One region of the Martelella endophytica genome, then DNA from elsewhere that is predicted to be linked to it. Evidence: predicted binding sites of a transcription regulator. Region 1 holds the regulator's gene; the other holds the start of a gene.
The links. Region 1 encodes LexA, which represses DNA repair genes until DNA is damaged. Its sites were predicted from a motif close to TGTTCNNNNTGTGTTCNG; they were not measured.

Region 2: a site for LexA is predicted at 1,657-1,674, ahead of TM49_RS01985 (helicase-related protein). Genes of this name have one in related genera too.

Annotation. Positions count from the first base shown of each region.
Region 1 covers NZ_CP010803.1:3,279,471-3,287,295, forward strand. The annotation lists gene TM49_RS14975 (ComEC/Rec2 family competence protein) at 1-1,873, shown strand, start outside; gene lexA (transcriptional repressor LexA) at 1,827-2,537, opposite strand; gene TM49_RS14985 (DUF982 domain-containing protein) at 2,718-3,035, opposite strand; gene TM49_RS14990 (RNA methyltransferase) at 3,322-4,104, shown strand; gene murI (glutamate racemase) at 4,097-4,903, shown strand; gene TM49_RS15000 (Nramp family divalent metal transporter) at 4,906-6,213, opposite strand; gene mntR (manganese-binding transcriptional regulator MntR) at 6,400-6,831, shown strand; gene TM49_RS15010 (YciI family protein) at 6,861-7,217, shown strand; gene TM49_RS23080 (DUF1127 domain-containing protein) at 7,328-7,537, opposite strand; gene TM49_RS15020 (ArsR/SmtB family transcription factor) at 7,654-7,825, shown strand, end outside.
Region 2 covers NZ_CP010803.1:432,716-440,540, forward strand. The annotation lists gene TM49_RS01985 (helicase-related protein) at 1-1,420, opposite strand, end outside; gene TM49_RS22880 (DUF3309 family protein) at 2,307-2,462, shown strand; gene TM49_RS01990 (hypothetical protein) at 2,485-2,667, shown strand; gene TM49_RS01995 (acetyl-CoA C-acetyltransferase) at 2,771-3,952, opposite strand; gene phaR (polyhydroxyalkanoate synthesis repressor PhaR) at 4,161-4,691, shown strand; gene pheT (phenylalanine--tRNA ligase subunit beta) at 4,783-7,224, opposite strand; gene TM49_RS02010 (DUF2442 domain-containing protein) at 7,388-7,663, opposite strand; gene pheS (phenylalanine--tRNA ligase subunit alpha) at 7,699-7,825, opposite strand, start outside.

The DNA.
Region 1 (7,825 bases):
CTTCGGCTTCCTCTCCTATTTCGATGGCATCGGCGCGATCGGCTATTTCTATGGTCCGCCGGAGCCGGCGGCGATGGCCGCAAACGCGCCGAAGCCGGGGGCGGTCATGCTTGCGATCGCGGAATTGCGCGAGGCGATTGCTGCCCGGATCCGTGCTGTGCTGCCGGGCGAATCCGGTGCGTTTGCCAATGCCATCATCACCGGCGAACGGAGGGCAATGGGGGCCGAAACGCTCGACGCGCTGCGCAACGCCGGCCTTGCCCATGTCATCGCCATCTCCGGACTGCATATGGCGCTCGCCGCCGGCATCTTCTTCACAAGCCTTCGGTTGCTGCTGGCGCTTTCCGTGCACGGCGCCGAGGCGTTCGCGACCAAAAAGGTGGCGGCCATCGCCGCGCTGGCGGCGGCGTTCTTCTATCTTCTCGTGTCCGGCATGCAGGTCTCCGCCCAGCGCGCCTTCCTGATGCTCGCGATCATGCTGATTGCCGCGCTGTTTGACCGTCCGGCGATCAGCCTGCGCAATGTTGCGGTCTCGGCGCTCGTCATTCTGGCGCTGTCGCCCTCTGAGGCCTCGGGTCCCGGCATGCAGATGTCGTTTGCCGCCACGGCGGCGTTGATCGCGGGGTACAGCCTCTGGCAACGCTCGGGCTCCCGGCGTCATGCCGAGTCGCGGCGCAACGGCGTGATCCGCATCCTGTTCCTGTTTGCCGCCGGCATCGTGCTGACCGCGCTGATTGGGGGGCTTTCGACCGCGCCCTTCGCCATAGCGCATTTCCAGCGCGTTGCCGGTTATGGCCTGTTGGGCAATCTTCTGGCGATGCCGGTGATCACTTTTATCGTGATGCCGGCTGGGCTTGCCGCGATGCTGACGATGCCGCTTGGCCTGCACGGGCCGTTCCTTCATGTCATGGGGGCAGGGCTCGATTGGGTGATGGCCACCGCCCACTGGGTGAAACAGCTCGGCGGGGCATTTTCCACGGGCAAGGCGCCGGCGGGTTTCCTGCTTCTGTTCACCGCCGGTTTCGTGCCCTTCGTGCTCCTGCGCACGCGCCTGCGCTATGTCGGGGTCGTGCCGATGCTGCTGGCATTCGGGCTTTTCGCCCGGGCTGGCGATCACAGCGCGGTCCGCATCCTCGTCTCCGAAGATGGTGATCTCGTCGCCATCGTGAGGAACACCAGCGCTGCCGTCAGCGACAAACGGCCGCCCGCCTTCATCTACGAGCAATGGCAGACCGCGCTCGCGCTTGAAGAAACCGTTCCGCCAATCATGGTCGAACCCGGCGAGCCCTTCATTGACGCCACCGATCGCCGCGCACGTCTGGACGATAACGCTGCCTGGCGTCGCGGGCGCGCCGAACTTGCCGGCCTGGTCAGCGAGGCATTGCTGACGCCTGACCGGTTTTACTGCAAGAAAGATCTATGGTGTGTGGCTGCACCGGACGGCCTTGTCGTGGTCCAGGCGCTGCATCCAGCCCTCGTCGGCCTTGCCTGCGACGTCGGCGATATCGTGATCAGCCTCTATCGTACCGGCTACCAAACCTGCCGAAGCGGCCGTTTTCTGGTCACCCCGCAAATGCGACGCGAGGCCGGTGCCATCGTCTTCACGCTGGCACCGGCTTTCGGCTTATCGGAAAAGGCCGAGGTTCACGACGGGATCACCACGGTCAGGCCGCTATCGGGGGAGGGGGCGAGAAAACACGCATGCACCGTCGTCACCATAGCACCCTCGGTCACGACGCTTGCACGAGAATGGAGCCGCCACCGTCTCTACGACTGGCGAAGCGGCGACTTCAGGTCGCCGATCGCCTTGCCGGAAAGGCTGGTGATCAGTGGTAGCGACGAATCAGGCCGACCAGCTTGCCCTGAACCTTGACCTGATCGGCGGCGAAGATGCGGGTCTCGTAAGCCGGGTTTGCAGCCTCGAGCGCGATCGATGCGCCCTTGCGGCGGAAGCGCTTCAGCGTCGCCTCTTCGTCATTGACGAGTGCAACGACGATATCGCCTGGAGCCGCCGTGTTGATGTTGCGGATGATCACGGTGTCGCCGTCGAATATCCCGGCCTCGATCATCGAATCACCCTGGACTTCCAGCGCGTAATGCTCACCTGCGCCCAGCATGTCGGCCGGAACGGCCATGTTATGGGTGTTTTCCTGGATGGCCGAAATCGGCACACCGGCCGCGATCCGGCCCATCACCGGAACTTCGGTGGAGCCGCTGTCGCTGCTCACAGCCTTGGGCGCGGCGACCTCTGCCTTCTTGCCGAGACTGCCTTCGATGACACTGGGGGAGAAGCCGCGGCGCGGCGGCTGCTGGGCGACGAAACTGTCCGGCATGCGCAGGATTTCCAGCGCTCGGGCCCTGTTTGGCAGGCGGCGGATGAAGCCGCGTTCCTCAAGAGCCGTAATCAGCCGATGGATGCCGGATTTGGAAGCAAGATCAAGCGCCTCCTTCATCTCGTCGAAGGAAGGGGGAATTCCGGACTCCTTCATTCGCTCGTGAATGAAGAACAGGAGTTCCTGTTGTTTACGCGTCAGCATCCCGCACCCTTTCGCAACCCATAGTATAAGAAACAAATACAGAACGAACTATATATGTTCTTAACATGTTCCGCAAGAGTGCGCTGTGGCATCCGTGTTCGGGATAGTCATACAAAACCGACGCCGAAAGCATTGGCTTTCGGCGGCGCACATTCGGTGCAAATTTCCAGCGTTGTGAGCTCAGGCGCTGGCGGCTGAAGGGAGGCCGAGATTCAATTTTCTGGCCATCGTCTTGAGCGTCTGCTTCCGCGACGTCTGCAGCATGCCGGCTTCGAGAGCGGCCGCGACAAATGCATCGCGGGCCTGGCCCAGATGGCCGGGCTGCTCACCAGCGCGCACGCAAAGCTCAAGGGCGTTTTCGAAGTGCGGACCCTGTTTGACCGGCCATCTGCTCTTGAGAACATCCTCAGCATGGCTAGGGCCTTCGATCGTGAGGGTGTGGCCATCCTTGGCGCGAATGTGAACCGGGGACGTCCAAAAGGCGATGAGACGGGTCATGGTGGATATCCTTGTCTTGGTCGGGAAGGGCATCGATTTATGATAGGGGAACTGCCTGCGAGGCAGTTTTGTTCCCGCCGCCGAGTGCTTTATTGAGGGAGCCGGGTTCACGATCAGCACCAGCGGCTGGCGGCGCACTTCCGGGCGCGATTCGGCAGAAGTTCCATCGCGCCGGATTGATTTGGCGACGCCGACGCCCTAATCAGTCGGTCAGTCAGGTTCGTCGGCAAATGGTGCAGAAACCATCAGGTTGCGAGCCTCTTTTCCGGAGAATGAAGAAGAGACGATGGCAGGAACGAATTCGGAGCGCACCATGATTGCCGAAGGACCGGTGGTCATTCTGGTCAATCCGCAGCTTGGCGAGAACATCGGCATGGTGGCGCGCGCCATGGCCAATTTCGGACTGGCGGAGCTCCGCCTTGTCGACCCGCGCGATGGCTGGCCGAGCGAGACGGCGCGGGCCGCCGCCTCCAAGGCCGATCACGTGATTGACGGCGCCCGAGTGTTCGACCGGCTCGAAGATGCGATCGCCGACCTGAACTTCGTCTATGCGACGACGGCGCGAAGCCGTGACGGCTTCAAGCCTGTGCGTGGGCCGACCGTTGCCGCGCGCACACTGCGGCAGCGTTTCACCGCCGGCGAGCGGACGGGCATCCTGTTCGGGCGTGAGCGCTGGGGGCTCAGCAATGAGGAGGTGGCGCTTGCCGACGAGATCGTCACTTTCCCGGTCAATCCGGCCTTTGCATCGCTCAACATTGCCCAGGCCGTGCTGCTGATGTCCTATGAATGGATGAAATCCGGTATGGCGGACGAGGCGGAGACGCCGTTCCAGGCGGTCGAGCAGACGCCGGCCACCAAGGAGGACCTGTTCGGCTTCTTCGGCCACCTTGAGGATGCCTTGGATGCGCGCGGTTATTTCCGCCCTGCCGACAAGCGACCGCGCATGATCGAGAACCTCCGCTCAGTCTTCACGCGCCGAGCCATGAGCCTGCAGGAAATCCATGTTCTAAGGGGTGTTATCTCCTCGTTTGATCGCTACCGGCGCAAGGAGAACGACGACAATGACTGAGGCTGCCGGCCCGGTCCTGGTGTTCGATTCGGGCATTGGCGGGCTCACCGTGCTGCGCGAGGCGCGGATGCTGATGCCGGAGCGCCGCTTCGTCTACGTTGCCGACACCGCGGCCTTCCCCTATGGCGACTGGGACGAGGAGGCGCTGTTGGCGCACATCCTTGCGCTTTTCGAACGGCTGATCGAGGATATACGGCCCGTCTGCGTCATCATCGCCTGCAATACCGCGTTCACGCTTGCGGGCGCTGCATTGCGGGCGCGGTTCACCGAGATGGATTTCGTCGGGACGGTTCCCGCCATCAAGCCGGCCGCCGAACGCACCGTGTCCGGTCTGATCTCGGTTCTGGCTACGCCGGTCACCGTCAAGCGCGATTACACCCGGACGCTGATCGAAAGCTTCGCCAGCCATTGCCACGCCCGGCTTGTCGGCTCCCGCTATCTGGCCGCACTTGCCGAGGACTATATCTGCGGCATCGAGGTTTCAGACAAGGCATTGTGGGACGAGATTGCGCCGTGCTTCGTCGAGGAGGAGGGGCGGCGCACCGACATCGTCGTGCTCGCCTGCACTCACTATCCTTTCCTTGCCAACCGGTTTCGCAAGCTCGCGCCGTGGCCGGTGGACTGGATCAACCCGGCAGAGGCAATTGCCCTGCAGGCCCGGCGGGTGATCGGCCGGCATGGCGGCGCAGATGCCATCAGCGGCCCCAATCCGGATTTCGCCGTCTTCACGGGCAATGCCAGCCCGGCGATGAAACGGCTGATGCAGGGCTTCGGCCTTTCCGTCGCCCCGCCTGCCTAGCCTCAGTCGAGGCCGGGGATCGGCACGCCGAAGGTCTGGGCGAGCAGCACCAGGTTCAGCGAAAGAACGGCGGCTGCACCGATGATGGCGAGCGCACCAATGAGACGGCCATTGGCGAATTCGCCCATCACCTTGCGGCTGCGGGTAAAGATCACCAGCGAAATCATCGGCACGGGGAGCGCGATCGACAGGATGATCTGGCTCACCACCAGTGCCTCGGTGGCATTCACGCCAAGCGCCACGACGACGAAGGCCGGCACCATGGTGATCAGCCGCCGCAGCCAGATCGGAATGCGGAAGCCGATGAAGCCTTGCATGATCATCTGGCCGGCCATGGTGCCGACGACCGAACTGGAAATGCCCGAGGCAATCAGCGAAATCAGAAAGGCGGCCGCCGCCGCGCCGCCGAGCAGTGGTGTCAGCATGTGGTAGGCGGTTTCGATTTCGGCGACTTCGCTGTGGCCGTTATGGAAGGCGCTCGCCGCCATCATCACCATCGCCATGTTGACGACGCCCGCAACGGCCAGTGCCAGCACCACCTCGACGTTCGAGAAGCGCAGCACGCGCCGCTTTTCGCTGTCGTTCTTGACGGCCACACGATGCTGGGTGAGCCCCGAATGCAGATAGACGGCGTGCGGCATGACGGTGGCGCCGATAATGCCGACGGCGATTGCAAGCGCGGTCGCATCCGGAATGTCCGGCCGCACCAGGTGGAAGCCGGCCTCACCCCAGGCGATCGGGGCAATGAACAGCTCCACGACATAGCAAAGACTGATGACGCCGATGAGGCTGCCGATGATCAGCTCCATCGGGCGGAAGCCGCGACTTTCAAACAGCAGGATGCCATAAGTGACAACCGCCGTGACACCCATGCCCGCCATCAGCGGCATATCGAACAGCAGCGCGAGGCCGATGGCACCACCGAGGAATTCCGCGAGATCCGTGGCCATCGCCGCGATCTCGCTGACGATCCAGGCAATGATGACCACGGGCTTGGAAAATTCGTCGCGACAGACTTCTGCGAGATTGCGGCCGGTGACGATCCCGAGCTTGGCCGACAGTGCCTGGAACAGCATGGCGATCAGGTTCGCAAACAGCACCACCCAAAGCAGGGCATAGCCATAGCCGGCGCCGGCCTGGATATTGGTCGCGTAGTTGCCAGGATCGACATAGGCAATCGAGGCGATCACGGCAGGGCCGGCAAAGAGCAGCGCCGCGCGCGGCCTCACCTTGCCGGATGCGAGCGCCTGCTCGATGGCCGTGTTGGTCCTGTCCGTCAGTGACGGGCGCTTGGAGGGCAGATCTGACATGGGGCGGGGCACACCGGTATTGTAGAATTATTCGAAATATAGCCTAGGCTACATATTTGTCAAACGTCGTTATCGGCGTCTCTGTTCCAACGAAAAGTTTGCCTTGCGCGGACCCTCAGGATAGAACGATACGAAGAGAATTTAGCCACGGCTACAGATTCGCCCGGCTGGGAAAGAGGGCAGCGGATGACGGAAGATGACAGAACGGCGGACGCAGAGGCGGCCGACCGATTTTCGAAGGTTCGCTCGGAGCGGGCGAGCGCGCTTCTGGAGGATTATACTGAACTCATCGCCGATCTCATGGCCGAGCATGGCGAGGCCCGCATCGCGGATATCGCCCGCTCCATGGGCGTGGCCCATCCGACCGCAACCAAGGCGGTGGCGCGCCTGAAGCGGGAAGGGCTCGCGACCTCGAGGCCCTATCGCGGCGTGTTTCTGACACCCGCCGGCGAGGCCATGGCGGAGGAGGCGCGTCAACGCCACGGTATCGTCCGCGACCTGCTTCTGGCCGTCGGCGTTCCGGCTGAAGCGGCCGAACTTGATGCGGAGGGGATCGAACACCACGTCTCGCACGATACGCTGCAGGCTTTCGCGGCCTTTCTCGAACGCAAGAACTGAGTTCGCGCCTGCTTGCGGTTTGATGTCCGATGGTTCATCATCCGATCATGACCAAGTATCTGATTTCCTTTCCGGCCGAGGCCATGGTCCTCAGCGACGCCGATCTCGAGCGCGCCGTCGTCGATTCGCATGCTGTGATCGAGGAAGCCAAGGCCGCGGGGGTCTATGTCTTCGGCGGAGGGATCGACGAGCAGGTCGACCCCGTTCTGGTGTCAGCCGACCACACCGTGTCCGTTTCGGTCTATCCGGGAAGCCGACTCAATGGCGGATTTACAGTTCTGGAGCTGCCCTCTCGCGAGGCTGCCATTGAATGGGCTGCCAAGATCGCTGCAGCCTGTCGCTGCCCGCAGGAGCTTCGCGCCTTCATGTACAACCCGGCAAGCTGAAACCGGCTCCGGTTTATATCGTGTGATGGTAGCGGCACTTAGCTGCCCGACATTCTGGTTTAGGCGTATCTCCGTCGACAGCAGGTGAGCCCGTTTGACCGCAAACCAAATCAGTCCCAGAACGGTCTCCCGGCTTCCTGCCGCGCCTCGTCGGGGGTGACGCCGATATCGCGCAGGTGGTCGTCGGAAAGCTGGAGCAGCACCAGTCGCTGGCGTCGCCGCTGTGGCCAGTGGACGAAGACTGTCCGCATCAGCCGTGCCGAAGCGCGCCGGAGTGTGCACAAAAGCATGGGGGATGCGGTTGAATCGATCTCGGTCATGGTTTTCCTCATCGGTTGATGACGAGGGATCTAGGCCGGATAGGCGCTTCAGTGTTTCGGTCGCCACCGAAGTATCGGGCGCTGACGTGGTGGCTGGCGGGTGCTAGATTGCGGCCATGACGAACATGGTCTCAGCCAATACGCTCGCATCCGTCGCCGCCCTGATCGGTGACGTCGCGCGGGCCAATATCCTCTCCGCCCTTCTCGGCGGACGGGCCCTGACGGCGGGCGAGCTTGCACAAGCGGCCGGCGTTTCGCCGCAGACGGCAAGCGGCCATCTCGCGCGCC
Region 2 (7,825 bases), 2.0 Mb from region 1:
CGGAAGTCCTGCGATCAACGAAGCGTTTCGTCAACCTCTCATGCAGTGCATCCGACAGCCTATCCTCGATTTTCCGTGTCTTTTCCTGCCAGTGTGTCGGATCGGCAAGCCATCCGGGTCGATTTGACACATAGGTCCAGGTTCTGATCTGGGCGATACGCGCCGACAGCGTATCTATTTCTCCATCGGTGCGGTCGGCATGTCGCACCTGGTTTGCCAGGAAGTCCTCGTCCACTGTGCCATGCTCGACAAGATCGAGATAGAGGGAAGCGATGAGTTCGGCATGCTGGACTGGAGTGATCCGGCGATAATCCGGAAGCGCGCAGGCTTCCCAGAGAAGTTCGATCCGTTCGCGCCGGTCGGCGCGCTCGGCGACGGCATGATTGCGCGCCAGAAATTCGAGCGCCCGCTGGTCGACCGCCGGCAGTGCCCGTGTCAGCCCCTGCACCCGCGGCACGTCGTCAAGGCTTGCCTTCAGCCCGGCAAGCGAGGAAAAGTCGAGCGCCTTGGAGCGCCACTGCAGCACCCGCACGGGATCGAAGTGATGGGTTTCCAGCCGCTCGACCAGTTCATCATCGAACGGCGCCACCCGGCTGGTGACCCCGAAGGTGCCATCACGCATATGGCGGCCGGCGCGACCGGCGATCTGGCCGAGCTCGCCGGCATTGAGGCTGCGATACTGATGGCCATCGAATTTGCGGTCCTGAGCGAAGGCGACGTGGTCGACATCGAGGTTGAGGCCCATGCCGATCGCATCGGTGGCGACCAGATATTCGACATCGCCGTTCTGGTAGAGTTCGACCTGGGCGTTGCGGGTGCGCGGGCTGAGTGCGCCCAGAACCACGGCAGCACCGCCACGCTGGCGGCGGATGAGCTCGGCAATCGCGTAGACCTCGTCGGCCGAAAAGGCGACGACGGCGGTGCGGCGCGGCAGACGAGTGATCTTCTTCTGACCGGCATAGAAAAGCTGAGACAGACGCGGTCGCTCGACCACGGAAATGCCCGGCAGCAGGTTCTGCAGGATCGGCTTCATCGTCGCCGAGCCGAGCAGCAGCGTCTCCTCGCGACCGCGCAGGTGCAGGATGCGATCGGTGAAGATGTGGCCACGCTCAAGGTCGCCGGCAAGCTGGACCTCGTCGATGGCGACAAAGGCTGCGTCTGTCGTGCGCGGCATCGCCTCGACGGTGCAGACGCTGAAACGTGCCTTCGGCGGCGCGATCTTCTCCTCGCCGGTAACGAGCGCGACGGCATTGACGCCGACGCGTTCGACCAGGCGCGTATAGACCTCGCGCGCCAGAAGGCGCAGCGGCAGCCCGATAACGCCGGAGGAATGCGCCACCATGCGCTCGATTGCGAAATGGGTTTTGCCGGTATTGGTCGGACCGAGCATCGCGGTGACACCGCGTCCGCTCAAGATCATTGCGTTCGAATTCAACGTCCCGGTCCCGAATTCCCCTGGCCAGGGCCAAAACCTCGCCCCCGGCCGATGCCGAAATGGCCAGCCTGCGCGGAAATCGGCGGCTGGCATACCTTCCTATAGATGGACTCTGCGCCGTCAGCAAGCAAGAGGGGGAGGCAAATCCGGAGTTATATGCGCAAATCCTTAAATTCTGGAACAGATGCGAACGAATCGAAGACGAATCGCTGACTCTGTCATTTTCCCGTTTCGTTCACGGCTAGATGTTGGGCTCTGCCCGTTTCTTCGCCCCACATCTGGAATCGCAAGATCGACGGTAAATGCCGTTTGAGCGAAGAAGACGCGTCGCGTTAACCTTCCTTTACAAAGTGTAAACGACAGAACGAGTCCAGCGAGTGGCGGATGCAAGAAAAGACATCGCTTCATGGAAACGCTTTCCTCGACATCTCCTGCACACCGATCTACGTACGGGCTTGCGATCCAGCCCGACCTCGCACGCCATCCCGCCTTCATGATGCCCGTGAACTTTCCGTTGGCCTTGCCACCGGCTTTTCCGTGGCACGATCCGTCGCCTATCCCCTGAAGGCCCGCGCAACGCTCGGCAGGGCATGAAATGCCAAAAAACGCCTGTCGTTAACTTTCGGGCCAAAGCCGGAACGAATCGGCGACGAATCGCTGACGGCGGTATTTTCCGGTTTTGTTCACCCCAAAATATGGTGTTTTAACAGTAATTTAACCATATTCTTGCGGCTGCTTCCCGCTGTGGGTGAATGCGGCAACACACCGCGTTAACCATTGTGTGGGAGACTTGTCGCGATCGCCACGGAACAAATTTCAGGGAAAGCGCGTTTGAAACTGGACAGCTTGCAAAGGGAGAGGTTTTTCCGCCATGCTCGGAACCATTCTGCTTATCATACTGATCCTGCTTCTTATCGGCGCCTTGCCGCGGTGGGGTTACTCCACCAGCTGGGGTTATGGCCCGTCCGGCGGTCTCGGACTGGTACTTCTGATCGTCATCATCCTGCTGCTTGCAGGCTATATCTGATTCCCCAAAGGAGATTCACATCATGAAAAAGGCTGTTCTCGCCATCGCTCTCATTCTTCCGCTCGCCGCCTGCACGACGCAGCAGCGCAACGCCACGATCGGCGCCGGTGTCGGCACTGCCGCAGGTGCAGCCATCACGGGCGATGCGACCGGCGCGATTGCTGGTGGCCTGATTGGCGGCGGTGTCGGCGCGGCGGTACGCTAATCATCGAAAGCGGCGCGCGCGCAATGTGTCGCGTCAGGATCGGCACGAAGCCCCCACCCCCAGCTCGCCGATCCCCAGGCGCCGCTTCAAGCGGCGCCTTTTTTTATGGCCGCTCGAGCGTCATGGCGATGCCCATGCCGCCACCGATGCAGAGCGTGGCGAGCCCCTTGTGCGCACCCCGCCGCTTCATTTCGTAAAGCAGCGTAACCAGAACCCGAGCGCCCGAGGCGCCGATCGGATGGCCGAGGGCGATGGCACCGCCATTGACGTTGAGCTTTTCCGGATCAAGCGAGAGCGCCCGTGCAACCGCGAGCGACTGGGCGGCAAAGGCTTCATTCGCCTCGACGAGATCGAGATCTCCGACAGTCCAGCCCGCCTTCTGCAGCGCTCGCTCAGAGGCGGGAATGGGCCCGGTGCCCATGACCTGCGGATCGACGCCCGCCGTCGCCCAGGAGACAATCCGCGCCAGCGGCTCGATGCCGCGCCGCACGGCCGCATCCTCATCCATCAGCACCAGCGCTGCCGCACCGTCATTGATGCCGGAGGCATTGCCCGCCGTCACGGTTCCGCCATCCATGAAGGCGGGGCGCAGCCGCTCCAGGCCCTCGGCGGTCACACCCTCGCGAATGCCCTCATCCTGATCAACGACATGTTCGGCCTTGCGCTGCATGACTGTGACCGGCTCGATCTCCTCGGCGAAACGCCCCTCGGCGCGGGCGGCCTCGGCGCGGTTTTGCGAGCGGGCGGCATATTCATCCTGCATTGCACGCGTGATCTCGAACCGCTCCGCGATGTTTTCGGCCGTCGTGCCCATGTGATAGCCATAGAAGGCATCGGTGAGGCCGTCCTTCAGCATGGTATCGACAAGAGCGAGATCGCCCATACGGTGATGGCCGCGCAGATGCGCAACATGCGGTGCGAGCGACATCGATTCCTGGCCGCCAGCAACGATCACTTCGGCATCTCCAAGCGCGATCTGCTGCATGCCGAGCGCCACCGCCCTGAGGCCCGAACCACAAAGCTGGTTGACGAGGAAGGCTGTCTTTTCCGCAGAAATCCCCGCCGCCATCGCCGCCTGCCGCGCGGGGTTCTGCCCTTGCCCCGCCGTCAGCACCTGGCCGAGGATCACCTCATCGACCGCGCCTGGCCGCAGGCCGGCACGCTGCAGAGCCGCCGCGATGGCGACCGCGCCGAGTTCATGCGCCGGGACGGCCGCAAAGGCGCCATTCAGACTGCCGACGGCCGTGCGTGCTGCACTTGCGATGACGATTGCCTTTTTCGCCATGTGGCTGCTCTCCTCCTCAGCTTCGCGTCAGCGGAATGTGCAGAACAGCGCCTTCGAAGTCAAACGGCCTTGTGCTCCCGCCGCGATCCGTGGCGGCTGCGAACAACGACGCTGCATTGCGACAAAACGATTGTCACCCCAACCGTTTTAAGGTTAGATCGGGGCGGGAAGAGGAATACATCAAGCAGATCGCGGGGAGGAGGCAATTATGCCCGTAAGCGACGGCAAGACAATCATCAAGAAATACGCCAACAGGCGGCTTTATAACACCGGGACCAGCAGTTACGTCACGCTGGAGGACCTGGCCGACATGGTGAAGCAGGGAGAGGACTTCGCCGTTCACGACGCCAAGACCGGAAGCGACATCACCCACACGGTGCTGACCCAGATCATCTTCGAACAGGAAGCGAAATCCGGCCAGGGCATCCTGCCCGTGTCGTTCCTGCGCGAGCTGATCGGCTATTACGGCGACCAGATGCAGGCCATGCTGCCGGGCTTTCTCGACCATGCGATGAAGGCCTTCTCCGAACAGCAGGCCCATATGCGCGACGAGATGGACAAGGCGCTCTACGACAATCCGCTGCGCCGCGAATTCTATCGCAACGAAGAAACCCGCCGCCCCGCAACCGCCTCGAGCTACCGACCGACAGAGGCCGCCGAAGAGCCGCTGCACACCGGCGAACTCGACGACCTGCGCCATCAGCTGCGCGTGCTGCAGGACCGGATAGACAATCTGTGAGCGGGGCCGACCGTTTTCGGCTTCGGAAGAACTGAGCGCATTTTGATCTCCCCCTCGAGGGGGAGATTGGTTGGCGCTTTGGGGTTATTCCTCAGCTGCGGATCACGCCACCGGTCGACTTCTCGACGTTGGCGACGATCTTTTTCGTCAGCGCCTCGAAATCCTCGTCGGTCAGCGTGCGCTCGACCGGCTGGATTGCGACTTCGATCGCGACCGACTTCTTGCCCTCGCCGAGCGAGGCACCTTCGAAGATATCGAAGACGGTGACGCCGGTGATCAGCTTGCGGTCGGCGCCGGCGGCCGCGCGCTCGATGGCACCGGCCTCGACCGTGCGGTCGACGACGAAAGCGAAGTCACGCGAAACGGCCTGGAACGGCGACAGCGTCAGCGCCGGCTTGGTGCGGGTCGCCTTCTTCTTCGGCTCCGGCATGGCATCGATGAACACCTCGAAGCCGGCGAGCTTGCCGGAAACATCGAGCGCTTCCAGTACCTTCGGATGAAATTCGCCGAAATGGCCGAGCACGATCTTCGGGCCCATCTTGATGGTGCCGGAGCGGCCGGGGTGGTACCAATCCGGCCCGCCGGCGACGATCTGGACATTGCCCATCGGCAGGCCGCAGGCCTCGATCACGGCCAGCGCATCGGCCTTGGCGTCGAATACGCCGACAGAGCGACCGGCGCCCGTCTCGGCGTTCGACCACATGCGGCCGGAGCCCGAAAGCGTCGCCGTGCCGCGGCGAAGACCGCCGGCCACCCGGCGCTGGCCTTCCGGCCGGTCGTTTTCATAGGTCGCCGCGACCTCGAACAGGGCGACATCGCCATGGCCGATGGCCGCATTGCGCTTGGCAGCGGAAAGCAGGCCCGGCAGCAGCGAGGGGCGCATGTCGGACATGTCGGCGGCAATCGGGTTCGAAAGCTTCAGCGCCGGTGCGCCACCGCCGAAGAGCTTCGCGTGCTCTTCAGGAATGAACGACCAGGTGACAGCTTCCATCATGTTGCGGGCCGCAAGCTCGCGACGCGTCGCGCGCGAACGGATCTGAAGCGTGGTCAGGATCTTCTCGTTGACCGCACCGGCGGATGGCAGCGGCTCCGGGCTGATCTTGTCGACGCCATGGATACGCATGACCTCTTCCACGAGATCGGCCTTGCCTTCGACGTCCGGCCGCCAGGACGGTACGGAAACTTCTGCCCGCTCACCTTCACCTGAAACGGCAAAGCCGAGGCGCGTCAGGATATCGCGGCTTTCGCCAGCGGAAATGTCGAGGCCGGTGAGGCGCTTTGCTTCGGAGAACGGATAGTCGATGACCTTCGGCGTATAGCCTTCATAGCCCTCGACCTTCTTCTCGGCAGCCGTGCCGCCGCAGAGATCCAGCACCAGTTCGGTCGTGCGCTCAAGGCCCGGCACCATGTATTCCGGATCGACGCCGCGCTCGAAACGATAGCGCGCATCGGTGATGATGCCGAGCGTGCGGCCGGTGCGGGCGACGTTCATCGGGTCCCACAGCGCCGATTCGATCAGCACATCGGTGGTGTTTTCATCGCAGCCGGAATGCTCGCCGCCCATGATGCCGCCGATCGACTCGACGCCGCTGTCATCGGCGATCACGACATTGTCGGGCGACAACGTGTATTCGCGCTCATCGAGCGCCAGCAGCGTCTCGCCCGCCTGCGCCCGGCGCACAACCAGCCCGCCCTTGACCTTGGAGGCATCGAAGACGTGCATCGGCCGGCCCTGATCGAAGGTCATGTAGTTGGTGATGTCCACCAGAGCGTTGATCGGCCGGAGACCGATGGCGATCAGGCGCTGCTGCATCCACTTCGGGCTCGGCCCGTTCTTGACGCCGCGCACCAGACGCAGCGCGAAGCCGGGGCAGAGGCCCTTGTCTTCAGCAGCAAAATCCAGCGTCAGACCAACCGATGTTTCACCTTCGGCCTTGAAGGACGGCGTTTTCGGTGCCTTCAGCGTGCCAAGACCGGAAGCCGCGAGATCGCGGGCAATGCCGAAAATGCTTGTGCAGTCCGGACGGTTCGGCGTCAGGTTGATCTCGATGACCGGATCGTCGAGCCCGGCATATTCGGCAAAGGAAGCGCCGACGGGCGCATCGGCCGGCAGGTCGATGATGCCGTCATGGCTATCCGACATGTCGAGTTCTTTTTCCGAGCACATCATGCCCTGGCTCTCGACACCGCGGATCTTGCCGACCGACAGCGTCACATCGATGCCCGGCACATAGGTTCCCGGCAGGGCCAGGGCCCCAACGAGCCCGGTGCGCGCGTTCGGCGCGCCGCAGACGATCTGAAGCGGCTTGCCGCCATTGACCGCCGGCCCGGCATCGACCGTCAGCACCCGCAACCGATCCGCATCCGGATGCTGCTTCGCCTCGATCACCTTCGCAATGGTGAACGGCTTGTAGGCCGCCTTGTCATCGACTTCTTCAACCTCAAGCCCGATCGTCGTCAGCCGCTCGCAGATCGCATCCAGCGACGCATCGGTTTCCAGATGGTCCTTCAACCAGGACAGTGTGAATTTCATTGTCGTCTTTTCCTGTTATGTCGCCCGGACCATCCCCAGGCCTACATTTCCGCTACATCGCTTCCGACTGGTTACTGCGCCGGTTCATTCTCCGGCGTCGCCCCACTCTCCGCGTCATCCTCGGGCTTGACCCGAGGATGACGCAAGTGGTGGAGGTCGGCCTTCAAGCCGCCCGCTCAGGCTCTTTCGCGCCCGGCATCTTCTGCCCAAGAAACATGCTCTTCACCGAAATCCCCTCATCGGCCTGCGACCACCAGATTCCCTCATACATGAGTTCGATATCGTTGAGCCCATCCTCATCGAGTCCGCTCAGAAAAGGGTACCACCAGAGCGGGGCGGAGATGGTGCGGCCGTCGGCGAGAGTCACGTGGACCTCGCCTTTCGTGCACCATGCCTTCACAGGACGCATCTCTTCGGTCTCAAATTCCAAAGAAGTCATTCCATACTCCGATCCACTCGTTCCGGATCAGCCTCTCACGAACTCAACCCGCCAAACAGCGTCGGAATATCCAGCGGCCGGAATCCGTAATGCGACGTCCAGCGCTCGTCTGCGGCGAAGAAATCGCGCAGGTCCGGCATGCCGTATTTCAGCATGGCGATG